Linked DNA regions of Azospirillum brasilense. The protein of the gene in region 1 binds, or shares a complex with, the protein of each later gene. Links are inferred from orthologs where the notes say so. Each region holds a gene or a part of one and is shown in the gene's direction. Other genes may lie near its edges. The genes, in order: pnp and H1Q64_RS08235.

Region 1 (14,854 bases):
GCCATCCCAGCGCCAGCTCCGCATCGGCGAGGAAATCCGCCATGCCCTGGCGGATCTCTTCCGGCGCGGCGACTTCCACGACCCCGAACTGGCGGAACTGAACGTCACGGTGACCGAAGTGCGGATCAGCCCGGACCTGCGCAACGCCACCGCCTTCGTCACGCCGCTGGGCGGCGGCCCGATGGACGAGACGCTGTCGGCCCTGCGCCGCGCCGCTCCCTTCCTGCGCGGTCAGGTCGCCCGCGCCATCAACCTGCGCCACGCCCCGACGCTGAGCTTCGAGGCCGACACCTCCTTCGACTATGCCGGTCGCATCGACGACATCCTGCACAGCCCGGCGGTCGCCCGCGACGTCGGCTACCGCTCGCTCGCCGACCGCGTGAACGGCGACGACGACGAGGACGACGGCTGGGACGAGGAGGACGAGAAGGAGACGGACGACCTCGACGACGATGAAGACATCGACGACGAGGACGAGGACGAAGACGACGGGGATGAGGGCAACGGCGGCGAGGGCGAGGGGCGCCGTGGCTCGTAAGCGCAGGGGCGAACCGATCCACGGCTGGATCGTGCTGGACAAGCCGGCGGGGATGACCTCGACGCAGGCGCTGTCCAAGGTGCGCCGCCATCTGAACGCGGAGAAGGCCGGGCACGGCGGCACGCTGGACCCCATCGCCACCGGCATCCTGCCCATCGCGCTGGGCGAGGCGACCAAGACCGTGTCCTACGCCATGGACGGCGAGAAGACCTACCGCTTCACCGTTGCCTGGGGGACTCGCACCACCACCGACGACCGCGAGGGAACGGCGGTGGAAACCTCCGCGGCGCGTCCCGACGCCGAGGCGATCCGCGCCGCTCTGCCCGCTTTCCTGGGCTTCGTCGAGCAGATTCCGCCGCAGTACTGCGCGCTCAAGATCAACGGCGAGCGCGCCTACGACATCGCCCGCGAGGGCGAGGTGGTGGACATCGCCCCGCGCACCGTGCGCATCGACCGGTTGGAACTGATCGAGACGCCGGACGCCGATCACGCGGTTCTGGAGGTGGATTGCGGCAAGGGCACCTATGTCCGCTCCATCGCCCGCGACCTCGCCGAACGGTTGGGGACGGTGGGGCACATCCGCGATCTGCGACGCCTGCGCGTCGGGTCCTTCACGTTGGACGGGGCGATTTCCCTGGACGATCTGACCGCGATGGAGCAAGGTACCGCGGTCGAAAGACTTCTGTTGCCGATCGAGACCGCGCTGGACGACATCCCGGCGCTGGCCCTGACGGACGCGGAAGCGCACCGACTGAAGCACGGCCAGACGGTGGCACTCCTCACCCGGCAGGACCGCGAACGCCTCACGGCGCTGCGCGGCGATGTTGGTGGGGATGGCACCGTCATTGCGCTTTTCGGCGGAAAGCCGGTGGCGCTGGCGCGCGTGGAGGGGGCGGAGGTCCGTCCGGTGCGCGTTCTCAACCTATGAACGATGGAGACCCCGATGTCGATCACGCCCGATCGCAAGCAGGAACTCATTAAGGACTATTCGCGCGGCACCAACGACACCGGGTCGCCCGAGGTCCAGGTCGCGATCCTGTCCGAGCGCATCCGGAACCTGACCGAGCACCTGCAGGGCCACAAGAAGGACTTCCACTCCCGCCGTGGTCTGCTGGTGATGGTCGGCCAGCGCCGCCGTCTTCTCGACTATCTCAAGAAGAAGGACAACAGCCGCTACGCCACGCTCATCGAGCGTCTGGGCCTGCGTCGCTGATTTCCAAAAGGCGTCCGTGCTGGTGACCGAACATCCGTCCCGATCAGCGCTCGACCCGCCGCACCGCGTTCCGGTGCACCGGGGAGCGTCGCGCCGGTCGGGACGTTCGGTTGTTCGCGAAGGTATGTTCTAGTCAGACGGCCGGCCCGGACCTTCCGGGACCGGCCGTTTGATTTTTTAGCCCTTTTCGGGTTTTGCCCTTTGTTGGGTTTTCACATGCGGGGTCCGACGACCGATGACCCCGGCTTAGGCCAGCAATCCGGCGGGCCTAGGTGTCGGATGGAAGGAAGAATCCATGTTCAAAGTTTTCCGCAAAGAAATCGAATGGGGTGGACGCAAGCTGACGTTCGAGACGGGCAAGATCGCCCGTCAGGCCGACGGCGCGGTGCTGGTCACCTATGGTGAGACCACGGTCCTCTGCACGGTCGTCGGCGCCAAGTCGCCGAAGCCGGGCGTCGATTTCTTTCCGCTGACGGTCAATTACCAGGAAAAGTCCTTCGCAGCCGGCAAGATTCCCGGCGGCTTCTTCAAGCGTGAAGGCCGCCCGACGGAGAAGGAGACGCTGGTCAGCCGCCTGATCGACCGTCCCATCCGTCCGCTGTTCGCCGATGGCTTCCGCAACGAGACGCAGGTCATCTGCACCGTGCTGAGCCACGATCTGGAGAACGATCCGGACATCGTCGCGATGGTCGGCACCTCGGCCGCGCTGACGATCTCCGGCATCCCATTCCTCGGTCCGATCGGCGCCGCCCGCGTCGGCTACGTCGACGGCCAGTATGTGCTGAACCCGACCATGGACGCCGTCGGCGGTTCTGCGCTCGACCTCGTGGTCGCCGGCACCCAGGACGGCGTGCTGATGGTCGAATCGGAAGCCAAGGAGCTGTCCGAGGAGGTCATGCTGGGCGCCGTGATGTTCGGTCACAGCAGTTTCCAGCCGGTCATCGACGCCATCATCGATCTGGCCGAAGAGTGCGCCAAGGAGCCGTGGGACCTGCCGGAGCCGGCCTACGACCGCGCCGCCCTGAAGGCGAAGCTGCGCGCGACCGTCGGCGCCGACGTGGAGGCCGCTTACACCGAGACGGTGAAGCAGGTCCGCTACGAGAAGATCGGCGCCGCCAAGGCGAAGGCGCTGGAGGCTCTGGCCGAGGCCCATGAGACCCAGGCCATCGTGACCGAGTTCAAGGAGCTGGAGGCCGACATCCTGCGCGGCGCCGTTCTGAAGACCGGCCGCCGCATCGACGGCCGCGACACCAAGACGGTCCGCCCGATCGTGTCGGAGGTCGGCGTGCTGCCGCGCGCCCACGGTTCGGCGCTGTTCACCCGCGGCGAGACGCAGGCCCTGGTCGTCACCACGCTGGGCACCAGCCAGGACGAGCAGATCATCGACGCGCTGCAGGGCGAGTACCGGGAGCACTTCATGCTCCACTACAACTTCCCTCCGTACTCGGTGGGCGAGGCCGGCCGCATGGGCTCGCCGGGCCGCCGCGAGATCGGCCACGGCAAGCTGGCGTGGCGCGCCATCCACCCGCTGCTGCCGAAGAAGGAAGACTTCCCCTACACGCTCCGCGTGGTGTCGGAAGTGACCGAGTCCAACGGCTCGTCGTCGATGGCGACGGTTTGCGGCACCTCGCTGTCGCTGATGGACGCCGGCGCTCCGCTGGCGCGTCCGGTGGCCGGCATCGCCATGGGCCTGATCAAGGAAGACGACGGCTTCGCGGTCCTGTCGGACATCCTGGGTGACGAGGATCACCTGGGCGACATGGACTTCAAGGTGGCCGGCACCGACGCGGGCATCACCGCGCTCCAGATGGACATCAAGATCACCTCGATCACCGAGGAGATCATGAAGATCGCTCTGGGCCAGGCCAAGGACGGCCGCCTGCACATCCTGGGCGAGATGTCCAAGGCCCTGACCGGCGCCCGCGACGCGGTGAACGAGAACGCCCCGCGCATCACCGTGATCAACATCCCGAAGGAGAAGATCCGCGACGTGATCGGCTCCGGCGGCAAGGTGATCCGCGAGATCGTGGAGCAGACCGGCGCCAAGATCGACATCGAGGACGACGGCACGGTCAAGGTCGCCGCGGTGGACACCAAGGCCGCCCAGGCCGCCATCGACTGGATCAAGGGCATCGTCGCCGAGCCGGAAATGAACGTGGTCTACACCGGCAAGGTCGTGAAGGTCGTCGATTTCGGCGCCTTCGTGAACTTCCTGGGCTCCCGCGACGGCCTCGTCCACATCTCCGAGCTGGCGCAGCAGCGCGTCGGCAAGGTGTCGGACGTGGTGTCGCAGGGTGACTCGGTGAAGGTGAAGGTCATCGGCTTCGACGACCGCGGCAAGGTGAAGCTGTCGATGAAGCAGGTCGATCAGGCCACCGGCGAAGACCTGACCAAGAAGGACGGTCCCGCCGCCTGATCCGTCTTTCCGCGCGCAAGCGGGAACGACGCTTCTCATCTCCCTCCCCTGCGCGAGCGGGGGAGGGTCGGGGAGGGGGTGGAACGCTTCCGCCCCCAATCCTCTTTCGCTCCTTCATCGCTTCCGGCCTTCGGCTGCTCCCGCCCCCCGTGTTACAAGGTGGAACCACCACCATTGCGGGACGCGTGCCTGTCCATGCCCGACCAGCCCTCCGAAACCGCAGTCTTCCCGCCGGATGGACCGTCCTTCCGGATCGACTGGGGACTGCAAGGTCTTCTCCGCCTCGTCGATTCCTATGAGTTCCGCACGGTGCTGGACGTCGGATCGGGCGGTGGCGACCACGCGCGCCTGCTGCGCCACATCGGGAAGGAGGTGGTGACGGTCGATCTGCACCGCAGCGCCGACATTCGCACCGACTTCATGGATGCGGCCATCGACCGGACCTTCGATGTGGTCTGGTGCTCCCATGTGCTGGAACACCAACGCAATCCCGGTGCTTTTCTCGAAAAGCTGCGCCGCTGCCTTGTTCCGGACGGCGTGCTGGCGATCAGCGTCCCGACCCACCCGGCCGACCGCATGGTTGCCGGCCATGTGACGAGCTGGAACGCTTGGCTTCTCTGCTACAATCTGGTGCTTGCCGGTTTCGACTGCGCGCAGGCGCGCTACGTCAACACGGTGGATCTCAGCCTGATCGTCCGCAACCGCACGGCCCTGGCCGGCGACATTGGCACGGGGGCGGGCAGCGGGGCCGACCTCGACCCGGCGGACGGAGCCGATCCCTTCACCGCCATCGCCCCTTTTTTTCCCTTCCCGGTCGGCCAAGGCGCCACGGCGCCGCTGGGAGAGATGAATTGGGGTGGTTTCGATTACCTGCTTCCCGCCGGCTTCCCGTCCTTCCGCTTGCACAGCCGCTTCCTGCCGCCGGAAGGGCTGTTCATCGGCGGGGGGACGGGGTGATGGCCGGTGTCGCCCGGATTGTTCCACGATCGGTACTTCCCGCTCCACGGCCCCGGTGACCCGCGATGCCCGCTTCCATTCCTGCCGACGCCACCCGTTGCCTGCATTACGGCGACGGCATGTTCCTGACGAGCGCCTTGATGACGCTCGAACAGCGGTTCCTCCTGAACTGGAACGCCTTGCAGAACCGAATGCTCCACACGCCCGGTGTGCTGGAAGGGCTGGCGGTGGCCCAAGGCGGCGGGAACTGCGTGACGGTCGGGAGCGGTGCGGGCTTCGACGCCATGGGGCGCTTCCTGGTGCTGCCCGGCGAGGGCGCGTCCCTGACCGTGCCGGGCGGTTCGTCCGCTCCCTGTTACGTCCACCTGCTCTTCCCCGATCCGGTGCCGGTCAGCGAGGTTGCAACCACCATGGATCTGGCGGCCTCCCCGCGGATCGGCGACATGGAGGAAGCGCCGGACAACGGCGTGCTTCTGGCCGAGATCCGGCGCGATGCGGCGGGGGCGGTCGCTGGCGTGATCGACCGGCGCCAGCCGGTGCGCTCCCGCCTGCCCGCGCAACTGTCCGACGCCGGATGATTTGAGGAGGGCTGCTACAGCCGCTCCGCCCCAAACGTGTCGCAGGCGTTCAGCTGGCCCGTCTCCAGCCCTTTGCGGAACCACTGCACCCGTTGGACGGAGCTGCCGTGGGTGAAGCTGTCCGGCGTCACGGTGCCGCGCGACTGCTTCTGCAAGCGGTCGTCGCCGATGGCGCTGGCGGCGGTCAGGGCTTCCTCGACGTCGCCGGGCTCGATGATCTGGCGCTCGCGGTTGGCGTGGTTGGCCCACAGCCCGGCGAAGCAATCGGCCTGAAGCTCCAGCCGTACCGACAGCCCGTTGGCGTCGGCCTGGGAGCCGGCCTGCCGCTGGGCCTGCTGCACCCGGTCGGAGATGCCCAGCAGGTTCTGCACATGGTGGCCGACTTCATGGGCGATGACATAGGCCTGGGCGAAGTCTCCCGGCGCGCGGAAGCGGTCGCGCAGGTCGCGGTAGAAGCTGAGGTCGATGTACACCTTGCGATCCTGCGGGCAGTAGAAGGGACCCATCGCCGCCTGGGCGAAGCCGCAGCCGGAATCCACCGTGCCGGAGAACAGCACCAGAGCCGGGTCCTGGTAGGTCCGGCCGATTTGCTGGAACTGTGCGGACCAAGTGTCCTCCGTGTCGGCGAGCACGACGGAGACGAAGCGTTTCAGCTCGTCATCCCCACCGCCGCGCGGGGCGTCGGACTGCTCGGTGCGGGCCTGCTCCTGCGGGACGGTGCCCTGCAGAAGGTCCAGCGGGTTGATGCCCAGCAGGAGCGACACCACCACGATCACCGCCAGCCCGCCGATGCCGACGCCGCCCCGCCCGATGGGGATGCCGATCCCGCCGGTGCGGAAACCGCCGCTTCCGGGCGTGCCGCGCCGATCCTCGACATTCTCGCTCTCGCGACCGTCCTGCCACCGCATCGCCCGATCCTCCCCCGACGCATTGCGAGAGGAGAACCAGCGAAGGGGGGCGGCTGTTCCGGCGCTCCGCCGGATGCGTCAACCACCCGCTTGACCGCAAGCGGGGCCGTGCCATTTCCTAAGGCATGAACCACCGCTCCTTCGTCCCGACGGAACCCGCAACCGACACCGGCCCGCTGCCATTCCACGTGCACTGGTGGCAGGCTCTGGTCTTCTGGCTGCTCACCAACACCTATGGCGTGTTCGAGCGGGGCGGGGAGCCGTTTCCCGGCTATCAGCCCTCGCCGCTGCAGCCGCCGGGCTGGGCCTTTCCGGCCGTCTGGTTCAGCATCAGCCTGATCCAGCTCTGGGGTTGCGTCCGGCTGCTGAACGCGCCCTGGACGATCCGCTGGCGCCCGGCGCTGATCGGCATGCAGGGGGCGCTGTGGCTGCTCTACGCCAGCTTCGGATTCGCCTATTTCACGATGGACAGCCCGATCCTGGCGGCGGCCTGGACCATCGCCTACTTCATCATCGCCTCGACCTGCGTGCTTCTGGTCTGGCCGGACGACCGCGCCATCGCGGCGAGCTGGCTGCCGCTGGTGCTGTGGACCGGCTTCGCCTCCATCGTTGCCATTCATGGCGTCGTCCTGAACCCGGACCCGCTGTTCGGGCTGGGGCCGGGGCTGGGGACGCGCTGATCAGCCGCGGTAGCGGTGCGTCGCCCCGGTGAAGTCCTCCGCCACATAACCTCCTTCCCCGTCGGGCTGCACCCAGCCCGGCGCCGCGGGGGCCTTGCCGTGCCCGCCGGGGATGTCCAGCACATAGGTCGGCTGGCAGAGGCCGGAGACGCGCCCGCGCAGTCCCTTCACCAGCGCCTGCCCCTCGGCCAAGGTCGGACGGAAATGGCTGGTGCCGGCGGCGAGGTCCGGATGGTGCAGATAGTAGGGTTTGATCCGGTTGCGCACCAATCCCCGGAACAGCGCCTCCAGCGCCGCCGCGTCATCGTTGATGCCTTTCAGAAGCACCGTCTGGCCCAGCAGGGGAATGCCGGCGTCGGCCAGCCGGGCGACGGCGCCGCGCGCCGGCTCCGTCAATTCATTGGCGTGGTTGACGTGGATGGCCATCCAGGTCGCCACATCCGGCGCCTTCAGCGCCTCGACCAGCTCCGCGGTGACGCGCGCCGGGTCGGCGACGGGGATGCGGGTGTGCAGCCGGACTACCCCGACATGGGGAATGTCCGACAGGCTGCGGACGATGTGGGAGAGGCGCCGCGGCGACAGCAGCAGCGGATCGCCGCCGGTCACCACCACCTCCCACACCTCGGGATGCGCACGCACGTACGCCAGGGCGGCGTCCAGCTCGTCGGGCGACAGGGCCTCGCCGCCGGGGCCGACCATTTCCCGTCGGAAGCAGAAACGGCAATAGACCGCGCAGGCGTGCAGCGGCTTCAGCAAAACCCGGTCGGGATAGCGGTGGACGATGCCCTTCACCGGGCTGCGCGCCACGTCGCCGATGGGGTCGGCGCGCTCCTCCGGGGCTGTGTACGCCTCCTCGTGGGAAGGGACGTACTGCGCGTACAGGGGATCGCCGGGCGCAGCGTCCGCCAGCGTTTCCAGCAGGTACGGGGTCAGGGCGATGGCGTAGCGGTCGGCCACGGCGGCCACGGCCTCGCCCGCCGCGGGCGTCATCAGCCCGGCGGCCACCAGATCGGTCACGCTGTGGGCTGCCTTCATCGCTCGTTCCCGATCCGCCGCTTTGCGCCTATCATTGAGAGGCCCGCTCTTACTCCCGCAGGACCCATGCTGTCGACTCTTCCCCGCCTGATCGGCCACCGCGGCGCCAAGGAAAGCGCGCCGGAAAACACGCTCGCCAGCCTGCGCGAAGCCGCCCGCCAGGGCGCCGCCTGGGTCGAGGTGGACGTGATGCTCACCCGCGACCGCGTGCCGGTGTTGATCCACGACGACACGCTGGAGCGCACCACCAACGGCGCCGGGCCGGTGCCTAACCTGACGCTGGCGGAGCTGAAGGCGCTGGACGCCGGTTCCTGGTTCGACGCACGTTTCGCCGGCGAAACGGTGCCGACCCTGGAGGAGGCGCTGGGCGTGATCCGCAAGTTGGGCCTGGGCCTGAATCTGGAGATCAAACCCTATCCCGGCCAGGAGGTGCCGACGGCGGAAGCCGCGCTGGAGCTGTTGAAACGGCTGTGGCCCGGCGGCCTGCCCCTGCTGGTGTCCAGCTTCGAGGTGCCCTGCCTGGAGGTGGCGCGCGACCGGGCGCCGGAGATTCCGCGCGGTTACCTGCTGTGGGATCCTCCCGCCGACTGGGCGGCCATCGCCGACCGCATCGGCGCGGCCACGCTGAACGTCCATCAGGATCGCCAGACGGCGGAGAGCGTCGCCGCCTACCGCGCCACCGGGCGTCCGGTTCTGGCCTACACGGTCAACGACGCGGCGCGGGCGCGGGCGCTGTTCGACTGGGGTGTGGCCGGACTCTTCACCGACGCGCCGGGCCGGCTGGCGGCGGAGCTGGCCGCCGGGTCGACACCGTGAGACGGTTCCCCCAGGGAGCACCGGTTGACGTTTGGGGACATGTCGCTGTGACAGATTTTTTTCTAACACCGCGAATCCGCTCGTCCGCACGGAAATTTCCTCATATATAGATCGCTCATGGCGGCATGGGCCGTCGGGGGCACGACTCCCGGCGGCGTTTTTCGTCGTCTTTCGGGTCGCGCTGTCCGGGTGCCCGCACGCGGGCGCTCTCATGGTCTTGGAGGTTTCGTTGAAGGCGCTTAAGCCGTTGCTGATGTCTGGCCGGGAGGTTCTGCCGCTCGTCGAGGGTGGCAAGGGAATTGCCGTCTCCAACGGGGAAAGCTCGGGCGCCTGGGCGGCGGCCGGGGGTATCGGAACATTCTCGGGCGTGAACGCCGACAGCTACGACGAGAACGGGAATCTCCTGCCGCAGGTCTATCACGGCAAAACCCGTCGCGAGCGTCACGACGAGCTGATCAAGTTCGGCATCCAGGGCGGCATCGCGCAGGCGCGCATCGCGCACGAGGCGTCGAACGGCCAGGGCCGCATCCACATGAACGTCCTGTGGGAGATGGGCGGCGCCGAGCACATCCTGCACGGCGTGCTGGAAGGCTCCCAGGGCCTGATCCACGGCGTCACCTGCGGCGCCGGCATGCCCTACCGCGTGGCGGAGATCGCCGTTCACTACGGCGTGCACTACTACCCCATCGTCTCCTCCGCCCGCGCCTTCCGCGCCCTGTGGCTGCGCGCCTACCACAAGTTCCGCGAGAACCTCGGCGGCGTGGTCTACGAGGACCCGTGGCTGGCCGGCGGCCACAACGGCCTGTCCAACTCCGAGGACCCGCTGAAGCCGGAGGATCCGTTCCCCCGCGTCCTGGCGCTGCGCCAGATGATGAACAGCTTCGGCCTGAACGACACCCCCATCGTGATGGCGGGCGGCGTCTGGTGGCTGTCGGACTGGGAAGACTGGATCGACAACCCCGATCTCGGCCCGGTGGCCTTCCAGTTCGGCACGCGCCCGCTGCTGACCCAGGAGAGCCCGATCTCCAACGCCTGGAAGCATCGTCTGCTGACGCTGAAGGAGGGCGATGTCTTCCTGAACCGATTCTCACCGACGGGCTTCTACTCCTCCGCCGTCAAGAACCCGTTCCTGATGGACCTGATGGCCCGCTCGGAGCGTCAGGTGGCCTATCTGCCCAAGCCGGTGGGCGAGCATTCCGCCGAGCTGCCGCTGGGCCCGCGCGGCCGCCCGGTCTATGTGACCGAGACGGACAAGGCCCGCGCCGAGGGCTGGCTGTCCCAGGGCTTCACCAGCGGCCTGAAGACGCCGGACAGCACGGTCATCTTCGTCACGCCGGAGCAGGCGGAGCGCATCCACCGCGATCAGGTGGACTGCATGGGCTGCCTGTCGGCCTGCAACTTCTCCAACTGGGCGCAGAACGAGGAAGGCACGAACGGCAAGCGCGCCGATCCGCGGTCCTACTGCATCCAGAAGACCCTGCAGGCGGTCAGCCACACCGACGACTGCGAAAACCAGCTCATGTTCGCCGGTCACAACGCCTTCCGCTTCGCGTCGGACCCCTACTACAAGGACGGATTCATCCCGACCGTGAAGCAGCTGGTCGAGCGGATCGCCACCGGCTACTGACGCCGACGGCCCGCGGCTTTGCGGGGGGCGCTTGCCCCCTGACCTGAAATCGTTCTAAAGTGAGCGGGCTGCGGCAGATCGCCGCGGTCCGTTTCGCGTTTCGACTTTGTGACCTGAACCACGGCGAACAGACGACGATGACCGGCACCCGACCCTTCAAGCGCGCCCTCGATCGCCTGCAGACGGCAGGCTTCCGCCCGACGCGCCAGCGTCTGGGTCTGGCCCGCCTGCTGTTCGAAGGGGAACACCGCCACGTCACCGCCGAGCAGCTCGACACCGAGGCCATGGGGGCGGACCTTCGGGTGTCGCTGGCCACGGTCTACAACACGCTGAACCAGTTCACCGCCGCCGGCCTGCTGCGCGAGGTGGTGGTGGAGGCGGGCAAGTCCTACTTCGACACCAACACCAGCGACCATCACCACTTCTTCCTGGAAGGGACGAGCCGGCTGGAGGACATCCCCGGCGACGACGTGGTGGTGCAGCATCTGCCGCCGGCCCCGCCGGGCACGCGCATCGCCCGGGTGGACGTGATCGTCCGGCTGAGCGCGGAGCAGGGCGAGGACCGCTGAGGGACGGGCGGCCGATGGCCGTCTCCGGAAAAAATCCGTCTCCCGACCGGGTCTTCGGGGAATTTCCGGAACATTGACGCGTTTTGGGAGCAATGGCATAAGCCGTAGCCGAGGCTCGGCCGCCGGAGGCCCCACGCCCGCGCGCGGCCGGGCCGGACAGAACCCCGTCTGGAGAACGCCGCCATGTCGCTGAAGGGCACGAAGACCGAGCAGAACCTCAAGGCGGCCTTCGCGGGTGAAAGCCAGGCCAACCGCCGCTATCTCTATTTCGCCCAGAAGGCCGACGTGGAAGGCCACAACGAGGTCGCCGCCGTCTTCCGCTCCACCGCGGAGGGCGAAACCGGCCACGCCCACGGCCACCTGGAATTCCTGGAGGAGGCTGGCGACCCGATCACCGGCCTGCCCATCGGCGACACGGTGAGCAACCTGAAGGCCGCCATCGCCGGCGAGACCCACGAATACACCGACATGTACCCTGGCATGGCCCGCACCGCCCGCGAGGAAGGCTTCGAGGAGGTCGCGGACTGGTTCGAAACACTGGCCAAGGCCGAGCGGAGCCACGCCGGGCGGTTCCAGAGGATGCTGGACCAGCTGTCGTCATGACGGCACGCCGGACCGCGATCACCCGCGCCGACATTCTTCCCCTGGACCGCTACGCCCGCGAACGCGCCGCCCGCCGCAGCGCGCTGGTCGCCGTGAAGAAGAGGCGCCGCGTCGCGGTCGGTCCCTACGCCCTCGTCCATTTCGAGAATTACGAGACGATGTGGCAGCAGGTCCACGAGATGCTGTTCATCGAGCGGGGCGGCGAGGCACAGATCGACGGCGAACTGTGCGCTTACAACGGGCTGATCCCCCAGGGGACGGAACTGGTCGCCACCGTGATGTTCGAGATTGCCGATCCGGCGCGCCGCGCCGCCGAACTTGGCCGGCTGGGCGGGGTGGAGCGGACGGTGACGCTGCGCTTTGCCGGCCACACGGTAACCGGCCGGCCGGAGGAGGACGTGGAGCGCACGAACGAGGCCGGCAAGGCGTCCGCCGTCCATTTCCTGCATTTCGACTTCACGCCGGAGCAGATCGCCGCCTTCCGCACCCCCGGGACGGAGGTGATCCTCGGCATCGGCCATCCCCGGTACGGCCACATGGCGGTGATGCCGGAGGCGGTGCGGGCGGAGCTTGTGGGGGATTTCGGGTAGGGGAAACCTGTTGCCCCCACCCTAGCCCTCCCCCGCCCAGCGGGGGAGGGAAGGGGCCCGCGGCGCCAGCCGTGGGAAGGGTGGGGGCAAACCGCCCGCCCCTTACTCGAACGTCTCGTCCTTGTAAGCGCCCCAGAACTCGCCGCGGCTCATCCAGCCGCGATAGCCCTTCAGGTCCACCTCGCACCACTCGCCCTTGCACTTGCGCAGCCAGCCGATCACCCCCGGCTGGGCGCGGGCCACGACGGCGGCGTCGCCGCGCGGCTCCTTGCGGACGGCGCGGATGTCGCCGGTGATGACGATGCTGCGCTTGCCCGACAGCATGCTCTGGTGGACCCAGCCCTCGCTGCCTTCCCAGTCGCGGATGCGGCGCCAGGTGTCGAATTCCTGAGTGATCTCCACCGGCATTTCCTTGCGGGTGAACACCCATTCGATGGGGTAGCGCACGTTGGGGCCGGTGCGCGCGTTCACCTCGCCCGAGCGCAGCGACACGAAACGGGGAATCGGCAGGCCCGAGGCGTGGGTCGGGTCCTTCTCGCGCCGCGCGCCTTCCGACGCGTCGGCGGTGGACGGCGTGACCGGCGTCAAGGCTGCGACGGCCAGCGCCAGAACGGCGAGAGCGCGGCGGATGGCAGACGTCGTCGGCAACGGCAACACCGGCAGCCCCGTGCTGTGGAGATCGGAAGGATTTGAGTCGGAGGCACTATAATTAGGGGTAGCCGCCAGGAGCAAGCGCAAGGCGCGGGCGTGCGCGCGACGTCGGTTCTTGTCACATGGCGGGGCGGCTCATCAGGCTGGCCGCCGCGCCGAATCGTCACTGCCATCTGGACAGCTTCCCAACCGCTTGATAGGACAAGCGTCGGCCCGGAATGGGGGAGGCACCGTCCAATGACCGAAAAGAAGAAGCCGCTCGTCGTCGTCACCCGCAAATTGCCCGACGTCATCGAGACGCGGATGATGGAGCTGTTCGACGCACGGCTGAATTCCGACGACGAACCCTTGACCCACGCGCAGCTCATCGACGTGGCGCAGACGGCCGACGTGCTGGTTCCCACCGTCACCGACCGGATCGACCGCGAGGTGATCGAGAAGGCCGGGCCGCAGCTCCGCCTCATTGCCTCCTTCGGGACAGGCGTGGACCACATCGACCTGAAGGCGGCGCGGGAGCGCGGCATCAGCGTCACCAACACGCCGGGCGTCCTGACCGAGGATACGGCGGACATGACCATGGCCCTGCTGCTGGCGGTTGGCCGCCGGCTGGCGGAGGGCGAGCGGCTGGTCCGCTCCGGCCAATGGAAGGGTTGGGGGCCGACGACGATGCTCGGCCACCGCATCCAGGGCAAGCGGCTGGGCATCCTCGGCATGGGCCGCATCGGGCAGGCGCTGGCGCGCCGGGCGCGGGCCTTCGGCATGTCGATCCACTATCACAACCGCCGCCGCGTCTATCCGGACGTCGAGCAGGAGCTTGAGGCGACCTATTGGGACAGCTTGGACCAGATGCTGGCGCGCATGGACGTGGTGTCCATCAACTGCCCGCACACCCCGGCGACCTACCACCTGCTGTCGGAGCGCCGGCTGAAGTTGCTGCGCCCGCACTGCTTCATCGTCAACACCTCGCGCGGTGAGGTGATCGACGAGACGGCGCTGACCCGGATGCTGTCGAAGGGCGAGATCGCCGGGGCCGGCCTGGACGTGTTCGAGCATGAGCCGGCGGTGAACCCAAAGCTGCTGCGGCTCGACAACGTGGTCCTGCTGCCGCACATGGGCTCCGCCACCATTGAGGGCCGCATCGACATGGGCGAGAAGGTCATCATCAACATCAAGACCTTCGCGGACGGCCACGCCCCGCCCGACCGCGTCCTGGAAACGCTGCTGTAAGGCGGTGGGAGAGGGCGTCTAGAGGACGCCCTCATACAGGCTGGCCATGGGGATCTCGATCCCGACCGAGGGGAAGCGTAGCGTCCCGCTCCCGATGACGTCGCGGACGACCCAGCTCTGTTCGTCCTCGCGGTGCCACAGTTCGGCATAGCGCTTCGTCGAGTCGAGCAGCAGGATTTCCTGCACCGACGGGATTTCCCGGTAGATCGCCAGCTTTCGCCCACGGTCGAACTGCGCGGTGGAGGGCGACAGGATCTCGACGATGATCGTCGGGTCCGGCACCGGAACCATGCCGGGCTTCAAGGGCTGGCAAGTCACCGCGATGTCCGCCTGGAAATAGGTGTCCTCGTGGTCGGAAAGCCGAATGCCCGCTTCGGAAATGGTCCGGCACGGAGGACGGAGCCGCGTTCCAAGCTGAATCATGACCGCCGATGCCAAGGCGCCAT
Region 2 (15,625 bases), 700 kb from region 1 along the record:
GGTCAGTAGAGACCGCCAGTCCCCACCGTCGCCGCCGATGGCGGAGCCGCCGGAGCGCCCCAGCCACCCGGCTGCTGGGCCGCCGGATCGCCGCCAGGCACCCCGCCGGTCCAGCCGCCGTCCGCGGCGTGGGCCGAGCCGTCCAGCACCATCTGCGGCTGGTCGGGGTTCGGCTCGGTGCCGGGGATGAAGGCTTCCCAGATCGCCTTGCGCTCGCCGGGCTGGGCAAGGCGCCCGTTCTCCGGGTTGACGCGGACGAGGCGCAGGCCGCGCGGCACGCGGAACGGCGTAGCCGGCTGGTCCTTCAGCGCCACCTCCATCACGTCCTTGAACACCGGAACCGCCGCCGAGCCGCCGGTTTCGCGGGCGCCCAGCGAGCGCGGCTGGTCGAAGCCGATGTAGGTGCCGACGACGAGGTCGGGCGAGAAGCCCATGAACCACGCGTCATGGCTGTCGTTGGTCGTGCCGGTCTTGCCGGCCAACGGCTTGCCCAGCGACAGCAGCTTCGTCGCCGTGCCACGCTGGACGACGCCCTCCAGCATGGAGACCATCTGGTAGACGGTGCGCGGGTCGTTCACCTGCTCCCGCGTGTCGGCGACGGCGGGAACGGTCAGCCCATCGCTCCAGGCCACCTGATTGCAGGAGGCGCAGGGGCGCGTGTCGTGGCGGAAGACGGTCTTGCCGTTGCGGTCCTGCACCCGGTCGATGAAGGTCGGGCTGACCCGCTTGCCGCCGTTGGCCAGCATGGCGTAGGCGGTGGCAAGGCGCAGCACCGTCGTCTCGCCCGCGCCGAGCGACATCGGCAGGTAGGGCTGGAGGTTGTCGGTGATGCCGAAATTCTCAGCCAGCGCCTTCACCTTGTCCATGCCGACGGCCTGGGCCAGACGGACGGTCATGACGTTCCGCGACTTCTCGATGCCGGCGCGCAGCGGCGTCGGGCCGTAGAACTCGTGGCTGTAGTTCTCCGGCCGCCAGATCGGCTGGCCATGACCCGGGTCGTATTCGAACGGGGCGTCCATCACCAGCGAGGACGGGGTGAAGCCCTGGTTCAGCGCCGTCAGATAGACGAAGGGCTTGAAGGAGGAGCCCGGCTGGCGCATCGCCTGGGTGGCGCGGTTGAAGGAACTCATGTGCGGGGAGAAGCCGCCGACCATGGCGAGCACGCGGCCGGTGTGCGGGTCGAGCGCGACCAGACCGCCCTGCACCGCCGGGACCTGCCGCAGCGCGTAGGTGCCCGCCGGCGGCTCCTTGCCCTTCTCGTCCTTGCCGGCGGCCTCGACCAGGATCAGGTCGCCCAGCTTGGCGACGTCGGAGGGGCGGCGGATCTCCGGGCCGAGCCGGTTGTCGTCGCGTTGCGCCCGCGCCCAGCGCAGCTCGGCCAGCGGCACCCGGCCACGCGAGCCGTCCGGCAGACCGATGTCGAGCGCCGCCGCCTCGTCGTCCTTCAGCACCACCGCCAGATGCCAGCCCTCGGAGCCGGCGGGCGGCGCCATGGAGGCGAGCTTCTTCGCCCAGTTGTCGAAATTCTCCATCTTGCCGACCGGCCCGCGGTAGCCGTGGCGGCGGTCGTACTGCACCAGCCCGGTGCGTAGCGCCTTGGTCGCCGCCTGCTGGAGCACCGGGTCCATGGAGGCGCGGACCGACAGGCCGCCCTCGTAGAGCGCCTGCTCGCCATAGAGCTTCACCAGCTCGCGCCGGACCTCCTCGGCGAAATACTCCGACGTCACATACTCCTGCTCGTCGCGCTTACGCACGACCAAGGGCTTGGACTGGGCGATCCTGGCCTCTTCCGGGGTGATGTGCCCGTCCTCGGCCATGCGCCCGATCACCCAGTTGCGCCGCGCGATGGCGGCGTCGCGCTGGCGTTCCGGGTGGTAGTTGCTGGGCGCCTTGGGCAGGGCCGCCAGATAGGCCGCCTCCTCGATGTCCAGCTCGTCCAGCGCCTTGTTGAAGTAGTTCAGCGCCGCCGCCGCCACGCCGTAGGAGCGGTATCCCAGGAATATCTCGTTCAGGTACAGCTCGAGGATGCGGTCCTTGCTGAAGGCCCGCTCGATGCGGACCGCCAGGATCGCCTCCTTGATCTTGCGCGAGAAGGACACCTCGTTGGTCAGCAGCATGTTCTTGGCGACCTGCTGCGTGATCGTCGAGGCGCCCATCGGCCGGCGGTCGCGGCCGAGATTCTCCACGTTGGTCAGGATGGCGCGGGCAATGCCGACGGGGTCGATGCCCTTGTGGTCGTAGAAGTTCTTGTCCTCGGCGGACAGGAAGGCGTTGGTCACGCGCTTCGGCATGGCGTCGATGGGGACGAACACGCGCTTTTCCGACGCGAACTCCGCCAGCAGGCGTCCGTCGCCCGCATGGACGCGGGTGGTCACCGGCGGTTCGTAGTTGGCGAGCTTGGTGTAGTCCGGCAGTTCGTGATCGTAATGGTCCAGCATGTAGACCAGCCCCCCCGCCCCGGCCAGGGCGAGGATCACGACGGCCATCAGGGCGGACAGAATAAAGCGCATGACGGTTCCCAGACAGGCATGGCGGCGGCCCCGCCGCCTTCGTCCGGGACAGAGACCGGGAAGACGCGGAACCGTCCGATGGGCGGCATCCTACACCGCGAGGGGCGGCAGTCCGACTCCCTCGCAGCCATGTCAGGAAAATGTGACGGCCACAAGGCGCATGCAAGAAAGTGGTGACCGGAGAGAGCGTATGTCCGACCGCCTTTGCCCGCATGGCTGTGGCCGGGCAGCGGTGCCCGGCGGAGCGGTTCTCAGCTCTTCTGCGCCCCGGTCAGCCACTTGAAATAGGCGTCGATGGTGCGGACCATGCCGCGGCCCAGCTTCTCGCGGTGGGCCGACTTGCTCAGCAGGCTCACGTCCTGGGGGCTCGACAGATAACCCATCTCGACCAGGGCGGACGGCATGTCCGGCGCGGTCAGCACGGCGAAGCCGGCCTGACGGTGCGGCTTGCTGGGGATCAGCTTGACCTCGCGGCCGAGATGCTCCAGCGCCATGTTGGCAAAGCGCTTGGAGTGGTTCATCGTGTCGCGCTGGGCGAGGTCGATGAGGATCGAGGCCACAAGATCGTTCTCGGAGGACAGGTCCATGCCGGCCAGCGCGTCGGCCCGGTTCTCCTTGGCGGCCAGCATCTCCGCCTCGCGGTCGGACGCCCGGTCGGACAGGGTGTAGATGGACAGGCCGCGCATGTTGGCGGAGCCGATGCTGTCGGCGTGCAGCGACAGGAACAGGTCGGCGTTGGCCTCCCGCGCGATGGCGACGCGGTCGCGCAGGCGGATGAACACGTCCTTGTCGCGGGTCAGCCGCACCCGGTAGCGGCCCGAACCTTCCAACTGGCGCTTCAACTCCCGCGCCATCGCCAGCGTGATGTCCTTCTCATAGACCCCGCCGACGCCGACCGCGCCGGGATCGACGCCGCCATGGCCGGGATCGACCACGACCATCGGCTTTTCCGGGACCGGCGCCGCCCGCGGCGGGACCGGCGGCGGCAGGGCCGCGGCGACCGGCACGATGGGGTCCTTGCGCGCCGGCGGGCGGGCCGCCTCGCGGCTCACCGACGCCGTGGCCGTGGTGGCTGCGACCGGGGCGGAGGCGGCGAACTGCGCCGGGGTGGTGCGGGCGATGTCGAGGACGAAGCGCGGCTTGAAGCCGTCGCGCGGCGGGATGAGGTAGGACTCGACCACCCGTGCCGGGCCATCGGTTTCCACCACGAGGCGGGAAGCGCCGCCGTCGCGCCCTTCGAAGCGGTAGCGGGCGACCACGCCCTTGCCCGCCATCACCGTGTTGCCGCCCGGCCAGCTTACGTCCGGCAAATCGACCACGACGCGGTAGGGGGAGCCGTGCACCGACACGGTGAAGGGAACCGAGTCGGTGAGTTCCAGAACCAGCCGCGTCTTGTCGGGATGCAGACCGAGACGCGCGTTCAGGACGGACACCCGCTCCTGGACCGGCGGCGGAAAGGGCAGGGCCGCGGTGGTCTGGGCCTGCGCCGGGGCGCACGGCAAGGCGACCGCCCCCAGAAGGGCGCCCAGCGCAGCGACAATCGCGAGCAATCGGGGCATCCGTTCCACCAGAAACCGCAAACCGGCAAAGCCAGCGGTCAGCTATAGCGCAGCGAAATCAAGGCGCTCAACGGTGGCGTCCGGAGGCGTGGCGGAATTGTCGGCGAGGGTGCCGTTCGTGCAACAGTGCCCTGCTTCGCCCTCATCCCGGTGGAATGCCGCCGAACCGGATGCGGCGGACCGCAACTTTCGCCGAATTCCACGTTGTGCATGGTTTCGTGCTTGTCTATGGTAGCTCTGCGACATACCGCGACCCACCAGCCCACTCTTCCGAGAGGTTTCTCTCCGGGGTGACTGTGGGCGTCGCCCGCGGACCCCCACGGCCGAAATTTACATCATCGGGCGCGGTCCGGGGCGTGACGCTTCTGGGTTGCCGGTGGATTGGGACGAAACCTCGAAGCTGGTGCCGGCCGCAAGGCCGTAACCCGGAGGCCGAAGCCCGACCCGTCCTGGCTGCTTCGTCAGCGCCGTTCGACGGGTTAGGGGCCGGTTCCGCAGGCTTCGCTCACAACGATGACGCGCCCCGGCGGCTTGACCGTCGCGCGGGCGGCCTGGGGCGTCATGGGGATCTTGTATGGCCAAGCGCATGCTGGTGGACGCCACGCACCCGGAGGAAACCCGGGTTGCCGTGGTCAATGGGAACAGACTCGAAGATCTCGACTTCGAAATCGCCACCCGGAAGCAACTCAAGGGCAACATCTATCTTGCCAAGGTGACCCGGGTCGAGCCGTCGCTCCAGGCAGCCTTCGTGGAATATGGCGGGAACCGGCACGGCTTCCTGGCCTTCTCGGAAATCCATCCCGACTACTACCGCATCCCGATCGCCGACCGTGAGGCCCTGCTGGCCGAAGAGCGCCGGCTGGAGGAGCAGGCCGAGGCCCGCGCCGAGGCCGCCGCCGACGGCGCCGTGATGGCCGAGCCGATCCGTCCGGAGCAGGTGGAGGAGGAAGTCTCCCCGATGCCGGGCTCCTACGCGGAGGCCGAGGGCGACGGTTTCGAGGGCGACGTCCCGGCCTTCGCCACGGATGGCGGCTCGGATGAGGCCGCTGAGTCGGACGAGGCTCCGGAAGGCGCCGCTCCGGCCGAAAGCCCGGACGTCATCGGCGGGGACGAGGTCGAGGAGGCCCACCGCCGCCGCGCCCGACCGCTGCGCAGCTACAAGATCCAGGAAGTCATCAAGCGCCGGCAGGTCATGCTGGTCCAGGTGACCAAGGAGGAGCGCGGCAACAAGGGCGCGGCGCTGACCACCTACTTGTCGCTGCCGGGCCGCTACTGCGTGCTGATGCCCAACACGGGCCGCGGCGGCGGGATCTCCCGCAAGATCACCAACCCCGCCGACCGCAAGCGCCTGAAGGATATCCTGTCCGACCTGGACGTTCCGGAGGGCATGGCGGTCATCCTGCGCACCGCCGGTCTGGAGCGCTCCAAGCCGGAGATCAAGCGCGATCTCGAATATCTGCTGCGCCTGTGGGACGACATCCGCGTCCAGACGCTGAAGTCCTCCGCGCCCTGCCTCATCTATGAGGAGGCGAACCTCATCAAGCGCTCGATCCGCGATCTCTACACCGACGACATCGACGAGATCTGGGTTGAGGGCAGCGCCGGTTTCAATACCGCGCGCGACTTCATGCGCATGATGATGCCGAGCCACACCAAGCGCGTCATGCAGTACCAGGACGACACGATCCCGCTGTTCCACCGCTATCAGGTGGAAACGCAGATCGACGCGATCCACAGCCCGGTGGTGCAGCTCCGCTCCGGCGGCTACATCGTCATCAACCCGACGGAAGCGCTGGTTTCCATCGACGTCAACTCGGGCCGGTCCACGCGCGAGCGCAACATCGAGGAGACGGCCTACAAGACCAACCTCGAAGCCGCCGACGAGGTGGCGCGCCAGCTTCGCCTGCGCGACCTCGCGGGCCTCATCGTGATCGATTTCATCGACATGGAGGAGCCCCGCAACAACGCCGCGGTGGAGCGCCGCCTGAAGGAGGCGATGAAGAACGACCGGGCGCGCATCCAGCTCGGCCGCATCTCCGCCTTCGGCCTGCTGGAACTGTCGCGCCAGCGCCTGCGCCCGTCGCTGCTGGAAACCAACTTCGAGCGCTGCCCGCACTGCTCCGGCACCGGCGTCATCCGCTCGGTGGAGTCCGCCTCTCTGCACGTGCTGCGCGCCATCGAGGAGGAGGGCATCCGCAAGCGGTCGTCGGAGATCACCGTCTTCGTGCCGTCCCGCATCGCGCTCTACATCCTCAACCAGAAGCGCGGCGAGCTGACCAAGATCGAGGACCGCTACCGGTTCCGCGTCATGGTCCAGGCCGACGACACGCTGATCGCGCCGGACCTGCGGCTTGAGCGCGTGAAGGCCCGCACGCCGGAGGACGACGTGCCGCTGGTCAGCGCTGAGCGCGTGCTGGCCGAGACCGACCGCATCCTGGCCGCCGAGGCCGAGGAGGCCGAGGAAGAGGCGCCCGTCGTCGAGGCCGTCGAGGCCGAGGTCACCGAACGCGCCGACGCCGTCGGGGAGAGCGAGGGCGACCGCCGCCGCCGCCGCCGCCGCCGCCGTGGCCGCGGGCGTGACCGCGAGGATGGCCGCGCGCCGTTCGGCGAGTCCGCCGAAGCGTCCGACGAGGCGACCGAGGGCGACGAGATCGAAGCGGAGACCGCCGACGCCGACGAGACGGCGGTCGACGAGGAAGCGATCGAGCGCGCCCAGATCGAGGCTCCGGAGTTCGTCATCAACGATGTCGATGTCGGCCCTGCCCACATCGAGGACGACGAGGACGAGGAGGCCGACCTGGCCGCGTCCGACGCGGACGACGGCGCCGACGCGTTCGAGCCGAACGGCGATGGCGAGGGCAACGGAGAGCGCAAGAAGCGCCGCCGCGGCAAGCGCGGTGGCCGCCGGCGGTCCCGCCAGCGCGAGGGCCTGGAGGCCGGCGAGGGCATGCCCTCCGACGGCACCGAGGGCGAGGCGGAAGCCGAGTCCTTCCCGACCGCTGTCGAGGCCGGCCGCGCCGTCAACCCGCCGGAACTGCCGGCGGACATGGAGCCGGTCGAGTTCGACTGGGTCCTGACCAGTGCGGTGGCCGCCGAGGCTGCTCCGGAAACTGCGGCGGACACCGCTGCGGAGGGTCCGGCCGCCGAGGAGGCCGCCCCGGTGGCCGAGGAAGCTCCGGCCCGCAAGCCGCGCCGTGGCCGTGCCAAGGCGACCGCCGCCGAGGCCGCCGAAGCGGTGACGGCGGAGCCGGAAGCCGCCCCAGCCAAGCCGAAGCGCGCCGCGAAGGGCGCCGCCAAGGGTGGCAAGGCCGCCGCGAAGGCCGCCGCTCCGGAGGAAACCGCTCCGCCGCCGGCCAAGCCGTCGCGCAGCCGCAAGGCGAAGACCGTGGCCGCCGAGGCCGCGCCTGCCCCGGCGCCGATTGCGGCCCCGGTCGCCGAGGAGCCGAAGAAGCGCCCGGCGCGCAAGCGCAAGACCGCGGCGGACGCTCCCGCCGAGGCGGCGCCCGCTCCGGCCCCGGTTGCGGCTCCGGTCGCCGAGGAGCCGAAGAAGCGCCCGGCGCGCAAGCGCAAGACCGCGGCGGACGCTCCCGTCGAGGCGGCGCCCGCTCCGGCGGTCAGCGAGGCGCCGGCGGCCCCGGCCCCGACCCCGGCTAATGAGCCGGCCAGCGCAAACCCCGCTCCGGAGGCCAAGCCGCGCCGGGGCTGGTGGAACCGCTAAGCGCGTTTCATCGCCGTAAAGACTGGAAAAGGCGCCTCGCGGCGCCTTTTCCTTTTCCAGAAACCGCGAAGGGTCCCGACCATGAGCAAGGCCTTCACCCGGGAGAACGACTCCGCCGGCGACGACGACGAGGCCGACGATCCCAAACCCTTGCCCAAGGGCGTGAAAAACTACATGACGCCCGAAGGCTTCCAGCGCATGCAGGAGGAGTTGCGCTCGCTGCTGCGCGTCGAACGTCCGAAGGTGGTCGAGGTGGTCTCCTGGGCCGCCGGCAACGGTGACCGCTCGGAGAACGGCGACTACATCTACGGCAAGAAGCGCCTGCGTGAGATCGACCGGCGCATCCGCTTCCTGACCAAGCGGCTGGAATCGGCGGAGGTGGTCGATCCCACCCTCCAGAAGAACCGTGACCGCGTGTTCTTCGGCGCCACCGTCACCTACGCGCGGGAGGACGGGACGGAGAACACCATCACCATCGTCGGCGCCGACGAGGTGGACATGGACCGCGCCCATGTGAGCTGGATATCGCCCATCGCCCGTGCCCTGCTGAAGGCGCAGGAGGGCGACGTGGTGGACCTGCGCACCCCCGCCGGGCTGGAGCAGATCGAGGTCGTCGCCATCCGCTATCCGGGCGACGCGGCGTAAGAAGGCTGGGGCTACAGAAGCCCCAGTTCCTCCAGTTCGGCGCGCAGGCTGGCGGCCCCGGAGAAACGATGCGCCGTCATGCCGAGGACGCGGGCGGCCTCGACGTTGGCCGGGCTGTCGTCGATAAAGTAGCAGTCCGCCGCCTGCAGGCCATAACGGTCCAGCAGAAGCTGGAAGATTGCCGGGTCCGGCTTCACCAACCTCTCGTCACCCGACACGATGATCCCGTCGAAGACGTTCAGGAAATCGAAGCGCCTGCGGGTCAGCGCCAGCTTCTCCGACGAGAAGTTGGTGATGGAGTAAAGCGGCGTTCCGCGCTGCCTCAACTCCATCAGGATCTCCGGGGTCCCGGCCATGGGGCCGGGCACCATCTCCTCCCACCGCTCGTGATAGGCGCGGATCAACTCGCGGCAGTCGGGAAACTCGGCGGTCAGTACGGCGACCGCCTCGTACCACGGGCGACCGCGGTCCTGCTCCAGGTTCCAGGCGGGGGTGCAGACGTTGTCGAGGAAGTCCTCCATCAGGTCCTCGTACCCGTCGAACAGTTCGCGGTAGAGATGCCGCGGGTCCCATTCGATGAGCACTTGGCCGATGTCGAAGACGACGGTGGTCGGCTTGGTCATCGTCAATTCCCGCCCCGGCCTCAACCCTTGCGGGCCGCGGCGACGAGGTCCTTCATCTGGTCCAGCTTGATGGCGCCGGGGACCAGCTCGTCGCCGATGACGAAGGCCGGGGTGCCGCGGATGCCCAGCTCCTCGGCCAGCGCCTGATTGGCGGCGATGACCTTCAACACCTCGGGGCTGTTCATGTCCTTCTTCAGCTTGTCGGTGTCCAACCCGACCGACTTGGCCAGCCGCTGGATCACGTCGTCGTCGAGCTGGCCGCGGTGGGCCATCAGGGCGTTGTGGAATTCCAGATACTTGCCCTGGCTGCGCGACGCCAGCGCCGCCTTGGCCGCGGTCATCGAGGCCGGGCTGAGGATCGGGAACTCCTTGAAGACGAAGCGCAGCTTGCCGTCGTCCTTGATCAGGCGCTCGGTGTCGGCTTGCACGGCCTTGCAGTAACCGCACTGGTAGTCGAAGAACTCGACCACCGTCACGTCGCCCTTGGGGTTGCCGGCCACCGGATCGGCGGGGTTCTGGAACAGCGCGGCCTTATTGTCGGCCAGCGCCGCCTTGGCCTTCTGCTCCTCGGCCATCTTCTGGCGCTTCTGGAGCGAGTCCACGGCCTCCAGGATGATCTCGGGGTTCTTCAGGATGTAGTCGCGCACGACCTCTTCGACGGCCTTGCGCTGCGCGTCGTCCATCGGGCTCTGCGCCTGGAGGGCGGGGGCCAGCAGCCCCGTCGGAAGGGCCAGCGCGGCGGCGAGCGCCAAGGCGGCGGGGCGGAAGCGGGTCATGGCGAACTCTCTCGTGTGGAGCCTGGAGGGCGCGATTCGGGGCGATACTGTGGACTGGGACGGCAGGGTCAGGCAAGACGGCTGTGCGCCGCGCGAACGGGGGAGACTCACTTGCCGCCCGCCTGCCCGCGGATGTCCTGGGCGCGCAGCCAGCCGGGGGAGCCGGCGGGCAGCAGCTTCTCTGCCCGTTCCGCCTGGAAGCGGGCCATCGGCTTGTCGCCGCGGGCGAAAGCCTCCTCCGCGGTGGCGTAGGCGACCATGCCGGCGTTGCCCTTCATGCTCCAGGCCTGGGCCATCAGCCGCCACAGGAAGGCCGACTGCGCCTGCGTCTTGGACGCCACCTGAAGGTTGCGCAGCGCCTCGTCGGCCAGCCGGCCGTCGTTCTGCTCCATCAGCGAATGGGCCAGCGAGACGCGGATGCTCCCGGCGTCCGGCTCCAGCTCGATCGCCTTGCGGTAGGGCGCGGCGGCGTCCACCGCCCGCCCGTTCTGCAGCATCAGGTCGCCCTTCATCTCATAGAGGAAGGCGTTCTTCGGCTCCTGGGCGATCAGCCCGTCGACCAGCGGCAGGGCCTGCCGGACCTCGCCGCGGCGGAAATAGGCGTAGGCCCGGCCGTAGCGCGCCACGAAGGACGGGTCGTCCGCCTTGTAGCGGCGCAGCGCCCCATTGGGGTCGAGATAGGCGTAGAGCTTGGCCTGGATGCGGCGGAACTCCTCGTTCCACTGGGCGGGAACCGGCTTCCTGCCGGCGCGCGACCGCTCCACGAAGTTGCGCACCGTCTCGATGCGCTCGCGGGTCAGCGGGTGGGTGCGGCGGTAGCCGGCGTCGCGGTCCACCAGCAGCGGGTCGTCGGCGGCACCCAGCTTCTCCAGGAAGGCGACCAGCCCCTCCGCCGAGATGCCGGACTGCTCCATGTAGGACAGGCCCGCTTGGTCGGCCGAGGATTCCTGGCTGCGCGAGAAGGACAGAAAGTTGCGCTCCGCCAGATGCTGGCCCAGCATGACGCCCGCCGCGCCGGCCCCGGCGTTGCCCGCGGCGATGCCACCGACGATGCCGATGCCCATGCCGATCAGCGAGGACAGGAAGGCGTTCTCCATCGCCTCCGACCCGCGGACCAGATGGCCGCCGGCGATGTGGCCGGTTTCGTGGGCGATCACGCCGATGAGCTGCCCGGCGTCCTCCAGCCCCAGCAGCAGGCCGGTGTGCAGGAAGATGTTCTGCCCGCCAGCGACGAAGGCGTTCATCGTGTTGTCGTTGACCAGCACGATGTTCACCGCGTCCGGATCGATGCCGGCGGCCTGGAAGATTGGCCGCGCCATGTCGCGGATGATATGTTCCGTCTCGGCGTCGCTCAGGAACTGCATTTCCTGGCGCCGCTGCGCGCCCGCGGGCGGCGACCACGACAGAACCATCACGGCAACCATGGCGATGACCGAAACCAGCCTGCTGGGCTTGCGCACCGTTACTTCCTCCGCACACCGGGGCACCGGGCAGCCGGTCAAGATGCCGGTCCGGGCGCCCCATTCCACCCGCCGAATCTGGCAAGGGTTGGGCGCGATTGCCATAGCCGCATCACTGGTCGGCGGATGCGTCAACACGAAATACCGCACGGGCGCCCCGGCCCAGAGCTTCGTCGCGGCCGACGAGCCGCGCGCGGCGGAGATCGGGCGCGACGTCATCGCCCAGGGCGGCAAGGCCGGCGACGCCGCCACCGCGATGGCGATGGCGATGGCCGTCACCTTGCCGTCGCGCGTCGGGATGACCGGCGGCGGCGTCTGCGTGGTGTTTGACGCCGCCAAGAAGGAAACCCGCACGCTCGACTTCCTGCCCCGTCCCACCGGTACCGGTGGCGCCCCCCTGCCCGGCTTCCTGCGCGGCGTCTACGCGCTCCAGGCCTCCACCGGGGCGATGCGCTGGGAGCAGACGGTGGTCCCGGCCGAGCAGCTCGCCCGCTCCACCCCGGTCAGCCGGGCGCTGGCCCGCGACCTCGCCGACTCCGCCACCCGCCTGTCCGCCGACCCGGAGGCCCGCCGCGTCTTCCTGCCGGCCGGTGCGCCGCTGGCCGAAGGCGCGCCGCTGAGCCAGCCGGAGCTGGCCGCCAGCCTGTCGCAGGTGCGGCGCAGCGGCATCGCCGCCATGTACGGCGGGCCGCTGGGTGGTGCCGTGGCGCAGGCCGCCACCATCGATCCCGCGGCGGTCCGCGGCTTCCAGCCGCGCTGGACCGGCACAGCGGCGATCCCGCTGGGCATCGTCTCGATGCATTTCGCCCAGCTTCCCGAGACCAACAACGGCGCCGCCCTGGCCGCCGCCTGGAACGCCGCTGCCGACCTGCCGCCCGACCAGCGCGCCGCCCGCGTGGCCCAGACGCTGGGCGCCACCGGCAACGGCGCGTCCGCGCCCGGCGCCGGCCTCGTCGTGATCGACCATGAGGAGAACGGGGTCGCCTGCTCCTTCACCATGGGGGCGCCCTTCGGCAGCGGCCGCATGGTGCCGGGCACCGGCCTGCTGGCCGCCCGCGGGGTGGATGGCGCCGGTTTCGGGGCACCCGCCCTGCTGACCAACGCCATCGTCGGTCGCACCCAGTTCGCCGGGGCGGCCAGCGCCGCCGGCAACGACGGCCCCGCCGCCGCTCCCGCCGCCCTGCTGACCGCCGCCCTGCCCGCCGCGCTGGACAAGGAGCCGGGCGCCGCCATTCGGGTCAGCCGCGCCGCGAACGGGCCGGGACGGGCCACCTTCGTCACCTGCCAGACCTCGATGGAGAGCGGCTGGAAGGAATGCCAGGTCGCCGCCGACCCGCGCGCCCACGCCCTGGGCATACTGGTCGAAACCGAGCGTTGATGTTCAGAAGTCTGGAATCATGAGCAAAGCACCCAAAGTCTCCAAACGGGGCGCCATCCCGCCCTTCTTCGTCATGGAAGTGATGCGCGCCGCCGCCGAGCGCGAAGCCGCCGGCCTGGAGGTCCTGCACATGGAGGTTGGGCAGCCCTCGACCGGCGCGCCGAAGGGCGTGCTGGAGGCCGCCCACCGCATGCTCGACGCCGACGTGCTGGGCTACACCGGGGCGCTGGGTATCCCGGCGCTGCGGGCGGCCATCGCCGGCTGGTACCGCGACCGTTACGGGATCGACGTGCCGGAGCGGCGCGTGGTGGTCACCACCGGCTCGTCCGGGGCCTTCCAGCTCGGTTTCCTGGCGGCCTTCGATCCGGGTGACCGGGTGGCCATGGCCTCGCCCAGCTACCCGGCCTACCGCCACACGCTGACCGCCATCGGGGTCGAGCCGGTGGAACTGCCGACCGGTCCGGAGCACCGCTTCCAGCCGACCATCGAACTGCTGGAGCGGCTCGATCCGCCCATCCAGGGCCTGATCGTCGCCAGCCCGGCCAACCCGACCGGCACGATGCTGAGCCGGGATGAGCTGACCGCGCTCGCGAACTGGTGCGACGCCAAGGGCGTGCGCCTCGTCTCCGACGAGATCTACCACGGCCTGACCTATGGACCGGAGGCCGTGACCGCCGCCGAGGTCAGCGAAAGCGCGCTGGTGGTGAACAGCTTCTCCAAATACTTCTCGATGACCGGCTGGCGGCTTGGCTGGATGATCGTTCCGGACGACCTGATCCGCTCGGTCGAATGCCTCGCCCAGAACCTGTTCATCTCCGCCCCCAGCCTGTCGCAGGCCGCTGCGGTCGCCGCCTTCGCCTGCACCGAGGAGCTGGATGGCCACGTCGCCCGCTACGCCCGCAACCGCGAGCTTCTGCTGAGGGAACTGCCGAAGGCCGGCTTCGACAAGCTGGCTCCGGCCGACGGCGCCTTCTACATCTACGCCGACGTGACGGAGATGACCGACGACAGCGAGGCCTTCTGCAAGCGCATCCTGGCGGAGACGGGCATCGCCTGCACCCCCGGCGTCGACTTCGACCCGGCCCGCGGCCTCCGCTTCGTGCGCTTCAGCTTCGCCGGCTCGGAGGAGACCATCGCCGAGGCGGCCCGGCGGCTGATCGCCTGGAAGAGGTAGGATAGCCCTTCGGTCCTCTCGCACTGAGCCCCCACCCTAACCCTCCCCCGCTATCGCAGGGGAGGGGACGGACGCCACTTCGCAGAAGACACCCTCCCCTGCGCAGCGGGGGAGGGCCGGGGTGGGGGCCCAACGCGACCACTTTGCCAAGCAGCCGCCAGGGCGGAACTCAGTACGCGTATTCCTTGAACACCGGATCGACGCTGCCGCCCCAGGGGCCGTTGAACTTCTCCAGAAGCTCGTCGGCGGGGGTCTGGCCAGACTCGGCGATGTCGAGCAGCGTGTTCAGGAAATGCGCTTCGTCGTCGCCCCAGTTGTCGTTGCGGGCGCGGCGGGCCAGACCGCCGCGGGCGATCTCCAGCACCTCAAGCGCGACCTCCCGCACCGTACGGCCGCGGAAGGGGGTGCGCAACGCGTGGCGCGGCACCTCGGCGCGCAGGTGGGCGCGCTCCTCCGTCGTCCAGCCCTTCACGAGGTCCCAGGCGGCGTCGAGCGCCTGGCTGTCGTAGAGCAGCCCGACCCACAGGGCCGGCAGGGCGCACAGGCGGCGCCAGGGGCCGCCGTCGGCGCCACGCATCTCCAGATACTTCTTCAGACGCACCTCGGGGAAGGAGGTGGTCATGTGGTCGGCCCAGTCTGTGATCAGCGGGATCTCGCCCGGCAACGCCGGCAGGCGGCCCTGCATGAAGTCGCGGAAGGACTGGCCGGAGGCGTCGATGTACGTGCCGTCGCGGTAGACGAAGTACATCGGCACGTCGAGCAGGTAGTCCACGTACCGTTCGAACCCGAAGCCGTCCTCGAACACGAAGGGCAGGTCGCCGGTGCGGTCGGGGTCGGTGTCCGTCCAGATGTGGCTGCGGAAGCTCTGGAAGCCGTTCGGCTTGCCCTCGGTGAAGGGCGAGTTGGCGAACAGCGCCGTGGCGATGGGCTGAAGCGCCAAGCTGACCCGGAACTTCTTCACCATGTCGGCTTCCGACGCGAAGTCCAGGTTCACCTGCACGGTGCAGGTGCGCATCATCATGTCCAGGCCGAGATTGCCGCGCTTGGGCATGTAGTCGCCCATGATCTTGTAGCGGCCCTTGGGCATCCAGGGGATCTCGTCGCGCCGCCATTTCGGCTGGAAGCCGAGGCCCATCATGGCGATGCCCAGCTCGCCCCCGATCTCCTTCACCTGATCGAGGTGGCGGTGCACCTCGGCGCAGGTCTGGTGCAGGGTCTCCAGCGGGGCGCCGGACAGTTCCACCTGCCCGCCCGGCTCCAGCGTGATGTTCGCCATGCCCTGGGTCAGGGCGATGAGGTTGCCCTTCTCCTCCACCGGCTCCCAGCCAAAGCGCTGCAGGCGGGTCAGCAGTTCGCCGATCCCGTCCGGCCCCTCGTAGGGCAGCGGCCGGTGGTCGGAGACGCGGTAGGCGAATTTCTCGTGTTCAGTCCCGATGCGCCACTGGTCGGCCGGCTTGTTGCCGGATTCCAGATAGGCCGCCAGTTGGCGGCGGTCGGTGATCGGTTCACCACGCGTCTGCGGAGGTGCGGACATGGAAGCTCCCGCTTTCAAAAAGTCTAAACTGGCCAACGAGTCAAACGGCCCGCCTCGAAACAGCGGCGCGTCGAGCGGCCCTTACTCCCCGACGGTGGGGTCAGCCGGCGCGCGGAAGGGCGGTCGGGTATCGCCCCCGTCCGCCGTCCAGTCCCCCGCAAGGGCCTGCCAGCAGGCGAGCGCCGCGACCACCGCTGTGTCGGCCCGAAGAATGCGGGGCCCCAGACCGACGGGAACAACAAAGGGTA

The links.
Region 2: the proteins of pnp (region 1) and H1Q64_RS08235 are in contact, whole or in part, in a cryo-EM structure (PDB 9QH0), measured with the Escherichia coli proteins. The link is inferred for Azospirillum brasilense from one-to-one orthologs.

The regions. Positions count from the first base shown.
Region 1 is NZ_CP059449.1:1,037,121-1,051,974, forward strand. Bases 1,635-4,606 are described here. They hold pnp (polyribonucleotide nucleotidyltransferase), read left to right. Parts: upstream 1,635-2,046; coding sequence 2,047-4,167; downstream 4,168-4,606. Other genes in these bases: rpsO (30S ribosomal protein S15), read left to right, coding at 1,635-1,751; H1Q64_RS04965 (class I SAM-dependent methyltransferase), read left to right, coding at 4,363-4,606. In the rest of the region: 30S ribosome-binding factor RbfA, read left to right, coding at 1-538; tRNA pseudouridine(55) synthase TruB, read left to right, coding at 528-1,466; more of rpsO, read left to right, coding at 1,482-1,634; more of H1Q64_RS04965, read left to right, coding at 4,607-5,124; H1Q64_RS04970 (hypothetical protein), read left to right, coding at 5,190-5,702; H1Q64_RS04975 (neutral zinc metallopeptidase), read right to left, coding at 5,717-6,610; H1Q64_RS04980 (TspO/MBR family protein), read left to right, coding at 6,736-7,290; H1Q64_RS04985 (lysine-2,3-aminomutase-like protein), read right to left, coding at 7,291-8,325; H1Q64_RS04990 (glycerophosphoryl diester phosphodiesterase), read left to right, coding at 8,392-9,141; H1Q64_RS04995 (NAD(P)H-dependent flavin oxidoreductase), read left to right, coding at 9,371-10,768; iron response transcriptional regulator IrrA, read left to right, coding at 10,906-11,337; H1Q64_RS05005 (rubrerythrin family protein), read left to right, coding at 11,521-11,940; H1Q64_RS05010 (DUF3501 family protein), read left to right, coding at 11,937-12,530; H1Q64_RS05015 (SH3 domain-containing protein), read right to left, coding at 12,633-13,187; H1Q64_RS05020 (2-hydroxyacid dehydrogenase), read left to right, coding at 13,419-14,408; H1Q64_RS05025 (Uma2 family endonuclease), read right to left, coding at 14,427-14,854. UniProt on the Escherichia coli protein: Involved in mRNA degradation. Catalyzes the phosphorolysis of single-stranded polyribonucleotides processively in the 3'- to 5'-direction. Also involved, along with RNase II, in tRNA processing.
Region 2 is NZ_CP059449.1:1,728,932-1,744,556, reverse strand. What follows is about bases 4,245-7,987. They hold H1Q64_RS08235 (Rne/Rng family ribonuclease), read left to right. Parts: upstream 4,245-4,643; coding sequence 4,644-7,787; downstream 7,788-7,987. Other genes in these bases: greB (transcription elongation factor GreB), read left to right, coding at 7,869-7,987. In the rest of the region: H1Q64_RS08245 (penicillin-binding protein 1A), read right to left, coding at 3-2,510; H1Q64_RS08240 (N-acetylmuramoyl-L-alanine amidase), read right to left, coding at 2,762-4,069; more of greB, read left to right, coding at 7,988-8,432; H1Q64_RS08225 (HAD family hydrolase), read right to left, coding at 8,444-9,055; H1Q64_RS08220 (DsbA family protein), read right to left, coding at 9,076-9,831; H1Q64_RS08215 (M48 family metalloprotease), read right to left, coding at 9,939-11,291; H1Q64_RS33800 (gamma-glutamyltransferase), read left to right, coding at 11,260-12,669; H1Q64_RS08205 (pyridoxal phosphate-dependent aminotransferase), read left to right, coding at 12,689-13,843; H1Q64_RS08200 (glutamate--cysteine ligase), read right to left, coding at 14,013-15,377; H1Q64_RS08195 (16S rRNA (uracil(1498)-N(3))-methyltransferase), read right to left, coding at 15,459-15,625. UniProt on the Escherichia coli protein: Endoribonuclease that plays a central role in RNA processing and decay. Required for the maturation of 5S and 16S rRNAs and the majority of tRNAs. Also involved in the degradation of most mRNAs.